2 regions of the Clostridium sp. genome follow, and region 2 is predicted to be linked to the other one. Evidence: riboswitches for the same ligand, from Rfam matches in the RefSeq annotation. Region 2 holds a riboswitch; the other holds the start of a gene.
What was found. A riboswitch is a leader RNA that binds a small molecule or an ion and turns the genes downstream of it on or off. The one in region 2 is predicted to bind S-adenosylmethionine.

Region 1 (3,217 bases), 1.6 Mb from region 2:
CATCCTCTCTTTTTAGATATATTAATTGAGGCAGTTGAAGCAATATTGTAAAAAAGCCGCAGTTGAGATAGCTATCGTCTGATATAAAGAACAACAGTACAATCATCCAGAATACTGTAAAACAAGTCGATATTATCTTGAAATGCAAAATACGCTTTTTGTTTCTCGTTGGTCTTGTTTTGTTTTCACAAGGACTTTTCAGTAAAAATGTGGTTATGCCTGCTAAAGCGAGGATATAATAAATCCAAGCAGTGAATACAGGAATTAAGGGACAAATTATTGAAGTAAACAAAAAGAATGTGGTTGTCCAAAATAAACACAACAGTGTCGAGTTGCTGTGATATCCTCCTGAAAAAGTCCTTGTGGAAAGTAAGATTATAAGGGAAAATAAAAAGTAATTCAATTTTCCCAATACTGTAAACAAAGTAAAAAGCACTACCAACTTGAAGGTTTCATTTACGAGCACCTGTATTGAATAGTTGATCTTTTCAATACTGTCATTGTCTTTTATATAGCTGTTATATTTTATATATAGTGTGATTTTATCTGCTATATTTTTTACCATATTCATCACCTAACTCAATTTACATACACTATAGAATAAAGATTTGCCAGTGTAAATAGATTATGCATGAAAGGGAAAAAAGCAGGTTCAAGAGGAAGAAATTTTTACAAAAATTTCTTTGAATGCATTGTTATGTATTTTGAAAGAAACCATGCACATTAGCTGCATAAATATAATAGTATAATTGTAGAAAATGAGTTTATAGGGAGAATATATAAAATGCTTTATTTTAGCTATCCAGATAATTTAAGCGAGTTATTCGATGCTGAAGACTTTTATTTAAAATACAGCAGAAATGATAATAAAGATGTGCCTGTGAATTTGTCAGAACAAAAATTGATGCCTGAAGAGTTCAGCATATCGTATCCAGTGATAGAGAATGCCAGCAACGGAGAAAATATATCCAAAATTAATGAGGCGATTATAGACCAGGTAAGCAGACTTTTTAAAAGCCAGGTGCTTGTGGATGGAGTTACGGATTTTAATCAGGTACTTGGAACTTATGAGGTGCGGTTAAATAAAAGTAATTTACTGAGCATATTATTTGCAATGTATACTTATGTAAACAGAGCTGCCCACGGATTTACAAAATACTCTTCTTTAACGATTGATGCAAAGACAGGGCACATATACAGTTTCAATGAATTGTTCAACCAGAGCACAGACTATGCTGCAGTTTTGAATGAAATAGCATATCGGTATATAAAAGACAACAACATAACTTTAATTAATGAATACAATGGCATTACGAAGGATCAGGAATACTATCTAACTCCAGACAGTCTTGTCATTTACTATCAGGTATATGAGTACACACCTTATTCTTATGGACTGTTTAAAATAGAAATTCCATATGACAAAATCAAAGATATAATCAATCCTTCAGGGCCCATTGCCAGATTGATTTAAAGGGATGGAAAGGCAAAAAAGAATATTGACAAAAGAATATTTACATGTATAATATAACTATAATTTTAATGTTAGTGCTGAGAATTAATTAAAGACATTGAAAAAGGAAAGTAGTTTAAGTATGAATTTCAAGAGAGGAAATTTGATGCTGGAAGATTTCCAAATTTATCTTAGATGAAGTGCCCTTTTGAGTCATGTATCGAAATTATAGTAGACTACATCGGGTTTGCCCGTTACAGCAATGGGGTATAATGATGTACCTGAAAAAAAGAGGGACTTGTAGTCCAAAAAGAGTGGAACCGCGGAGTTTAAGCTTCGTCTCTATGATATAATAGGGACAAGGCTTTTTTTATTTTTAATTTTATATAGATATTCTTATCGAGAGAGGCAGAGGGACTGGCCCGATGATGCCCGGCAACCTGGATTTAATTTCAAGGTGCCAATTCCTACAGGATATACCTGAAAGATGAGAAATAGAAGAAATTTCAAACCTTCTTGCATTCATCTTGCGAGAAGGTTTTTTAAAATGATATTTGTAGGGGGAGTGGTAGCAGTGAATAAGAAGGAACTGCATAATAACAGTATTTCACAAGAAAATCTAGATAAGCTCATATGTATGCTGAGTACGATAAGGTATGGTTCTATAACTTTGGTCGTTCAGGATGGAAAAGTTGTACAGATAGAAAAAAATGAAAAAGTAAGACTGATTTAATAATAAATATAAAAGCTATCTCCTTATACGAGGAATTTTTTAAATTTTTGTATTGACAGAGTTAAGTATATGATGATATAATACAAGAAATATTTAAATAATTTGTATATAATTTAATATGGTCTTATCAAGAGTGGTGGAGGGACTGGCCCTTTGAAGCCCGACAACCGGCATTTATATATGTATCGGTGTCAATTCCTACAGAGTGAAGGTGGTATTCTGGAAGATAAGAAATTTAGTTGTGTAAAAAACTTGTTTTTATAAAAGCTATTTTTCTTATAAGAAAAATAGCTTTTTAATTTAGTCATAGTTACGATAGCTTTTTGAACAGAAGCATAGTTTAAATACAAAGTATGGAATGGGGGAATTTTTATGAATAGCATAGAGAGTAGATTTTTAAATATAATGAGAAATAATTTTTCACAGCAGGATGAACAAGAGGCTTTTATAAGTTGCCCGAAGGTATTTTATAATAGCCTAAGTGATAGAGAAATTAATGCGATGATGCAGCTTTATAGAGTAGCCTATAAAAAAGCAAAATCTGACACAAAAAATAAATTTGACATTTTCTACAATGGCAGCGAATTTTAGCAGATGCTTATTTATAGCTGAATGGTGATAAGTATTCTAATTGATTGACTAGAAAACTAGAGATCAAGTTCTTCATATTGGAGCATATTTGTTTTGTATTTATTATGAAAGCTTGATCTTTTTGTTTTAATTAAAATACATGGAACAAAAGGTATGATTGCTATGCTAAATGATTGCAAATTGTTACAAAACTTAAAAGTGGACGAAAAAAAGATATTTAATTTACTTCAGAAAAATGGAGCCATGAGTAAAAATGAAATCTTACTTAAAGCAAAGATGAAATTAACTACATTGAATCGTATTATGAATCCTCTTGAGAAAAATGGACTTATAGTTGAAAAATGTATAGGAGAATCTACCGGTGGCAGGAAACCTGTATTGTATGATGTGAATATATGCAGATTTTATATTTTATGTATAGACATATCTGAATCATGTAT
Region 2 (3,217 bases):
GGGAACAATCTCCTCCATCCAAAATCTTATATTATATGTTATATGAAAATGGATTTTCCACTTTTGTAAAGAACTCATCATATATTTGACTTTTAATACGTGTAAAATCATAGCTGCTTCTGTCTCTGGGCCTAGGTAAACCAACAGGTATAATCTTCTTGACTCTGCCGGGTCTACTGGACAATACAACCACCCTGTCTCCAAGATAAACTGCTTCATCTATATCATGGGTTACAAGTATCATGGTAGTATTTTCCTTCTTCCATATTTTAAGAATTTCCTGCTGCATATTAATGCGTGTCATAGCATCCAGTGCACCAAAAGGCTCATCCAGCAGCAACAGTTTTGGTTTGTTTATAAGTGACCTGGCAATACTTATTCTCTGTTTCATCCCTCCTGATAGCTGGGAAGGATAGGACTTCGCAAAATTAGTTAATTCAACCAGGTCCAACTGTTCATAAACCAGCTTTCTCTTTTCTTCTTTGGACATCTTCTTGCTTATTCCGAATTCTATATTTTTTTCTACTGTAAGCCATGGGAAAAGTCTGGATTCCTGAAACACCATTCCTCTGTCTATTCCAGGACCATCGACAGCCTTACCATAGGAAAGTATATTACCTACATAATCTCTATCCAGACCGACTATTATTCTAAGCAGAGTACTTTTCCCGCATCCACTTGATCCAACAATACTTAAAAACTCTCCCTGTTTAACTGATAAATTTATATTGTTTAAAACATTGAGATCACCACCTTCTTTTTTAAAAGTTTTATTCAAATTTTCTATTTCAATAGCACCTGGTTTCTCCTGTACCACGGACATGATTTCTCAACTCCCTAATTAATCAATCTTAGCTACCTGAATCCCATCTTACAACTAAAATTTGCAGCTTCTTTATTATATAATCTATCAAGAATCCAATTACACCTATTGAAGCAACCCCTACCAGCATTATATCCGGTTGTGATAATTCTCTTGCATAGGATATTGAATATCCTATACCTGAAGTTGCTGCAATTATCTCTGCTGTAATTACACTCATCCATGCACTTCCAATTCCAATGCGCAGGCCTGTAAAAATAGATGGCAGTGCTGATGGAAAAACTATTTTTTCAAGTGTCTCAAGCTTACTTTTTTCTAATATTTCAGAAACTTCCAAATACTTTTTGTCTGCTCCCTTTATTCCATAAATAGTATTTATAAGTATCGGCCAAAAACTTCCGATTACTATTACCGTTATTTTAGAAGCTTCACCTATTCCCATCCATAGTATAAGAACGGGAACCCATGCCACAATAGGAATTGGTCTTAAAAACCCTATAAGCAGGTCAACAGCATTTTCTGCTATTCTGAACAATCCAATGAATATACCACATATTATTCCTAAAGATGCACCTATACAATAGCCTTTTATAACTCTCAGTATACTTATAGACAAATTTCTCGCCAGATCTCCACTTTTAACCATATCTATAAATGCCAGAAATATGGTATGAGGAGACGGTAGTACGGACTGTTTAATAAGTCCTCTATCACTTAAAATTTGCCACAGTATAATAAGTATTATCGGAACTATAAGTGCAATACCTATTCTACCAATAAATTTAATTTTTTTACTAAAGCCGGACTTTACGTTCATCTTTACACACCTCATATTTTGACTTAATTAAGAAAGCTGTTTTTCAAATAAGAAAAACAGCTTGAATTCAATCTAAAACATTTCAAAATCAACTATTTTTCTTATCTCTCAGAATAGTAAATACTCTGCAGGAATTAACACCATTGCATTCTAATGAAAAATGCTGGTTGTCGGGCTTCATAGGGCCAGTCCCTCTGCCTCTCGTGATAAGAGAATATACAGTTTTCAACATATAATTATATATTCCACTTTGTCAATAATCCACTATTAAATTTTCTATAAATTATGCAAATACAAAAAATCCTGTTCTCTTAATGCAGAGGCAGAATTTATCCGCGGTCCCACTCTGTTTACTGTAAATAGATTCTCATACAGCAACTCTATAATTAATGCTCAAGAATGCACTTCAGTTAATTCCGTTCAGGACTTCTCACAGCTTACAAAAATCCCTCTCTTCGAACTTTTCTCAACCTACTCTTCTCCATCATTGCAAATATTTCTTTTATATTTCTTCAACTTTGTGTATTATTATATCAAAGAAAATAATATATTACAAATACCAAAAACATATCTAATTTATAGCTATAAGATATAAATTATGAAGGGTGATTATCATGGATATAAGACAACTCAAGTACTTTCTTACAATAGTAGAAAAGGGAAGTATAACTAAAGCTGCACGACAACTTCACATAGCACAGCCTCCATTAAGTCAGCAGCTCAAACTGCTGGAAAAAGAGCTTGGAATTAAATTGATAGAAAGAAATACAAGAAAGCTGCAAATAACTGATGCGGGAAGGATACTTCAATACCGTTCCAAACAAATTCTTGAACTGACTAAAAATACAAAAAAAGAACTTGAAAATTTAAAGGACGGATTTAAGGGTATACTATCTATAGGTACAGTAGCATCTTCCGGTACTACAATACTGCTGAAAAAATTAAATGATTTTCATGAAAAGTATCCCCACATAAACTTTACTATAAGAGAAAGCAGCACCTCTGAAATTCTCAAACTCCTCAATACAGGAATTATAGAAGTTGGTATAGTATTTACTCCTTTTAATTCTGAAAAGTTTGAATCATTGCTGCTTCCAAGTGAATCAATGGTTGCAGTTGTAAAACAGGGTTCCTATTTTGACAGTCTCAAAAATAAAATCAGTTTAGACGGTTTAATAAACAAGCCGTTGATAGTAGACCACAAATTTAAAGATATGCTAATTTCATCCTGTCATCAAATTGGTTTCGAACCTAGAATACTATGTGAAAATGAAGATGCAAGGTCGGTTTTACTATGGGCTGCTACTGGTATTGGTATAGGTGTGGTTCCAAAATCTGCTTCAGAGCTGATTCCCCGACTAAGTTTAAAATATATTGAAATAAACGAATTATCCCTCAAAACTCGTCCTGCAGTAGTATGGGTTAGAAATAGGTATTTATCCGATATAGCCAAAGACTTTATAAATACATTTTGAATATCTTTAAATATGCTATATTCACAAGTTATCAACATATTATCAACATATATTGTGGATAAGTTTATAAAGAGGAGGTACCTACCTCCCCTTTTTCTACTT

Region 1: it holds a riboswitch for S-adenosylmethionine, as region 2 does, so the genes downstream of both, LKE46_RS05325 (YezD family protein) here and LKE46_RS12875 (ABC transporter permease) in region 2, are expected to answer to the same signal.

What each region holds. Positions count from the first base shown of each region.
Region 1 covers NZ_JAKVOI010000001.1:1,059,201-1,062,417, forward strand. Annotated here, with positions in the region: gene LKE46_RS05315 (accessory gene regulator ArgB-like protein) at 1-565, opposite strand, end outside; gene LKE46_RS05320 (DUF3298 and DUF4163 domain-containing protein) at 785-1,474, shown strand; T-box leader at 1,563-1,800, shown strand; SAM riboswitch class I at 1,847-1,947, shown strand; gene LKE46_RS05325 (YezD family protein) at 1,941-2,186, shown strand; SAM riboswitch class I at 2,308-2,419, shown strand; gene LKE46_RS05330 (hypothetical protein) at 2,559-2,777, shown strand; gene LKE46_RS05335 (ROK family transcriptional regulator) at 2,940-3,217, shown strand, end outside.
Region 2 covers NZ_JAKVOI010000001.1:2,635,117-2,638,333, forward strand. Annotated here, with positions in the region: gene LKE46_RS12870 (ABC transporter ATP-binding protein) at 32-823, opposite strand; gene LKE46_RS12875 (ABC transporter permease) at 852-1,640, opposite strand; SAM riboswitch class I at 1,739-1,853, opposite strand; gene LKE46_RS12880 (LysR family transcriptional regulator) at 2,255-3,115, shown strand; gene LKE46_RS12885 (aspartyl-phosphate phosphatase Spo0E family protein) at 3,212-3,217, opposite strand, start outside.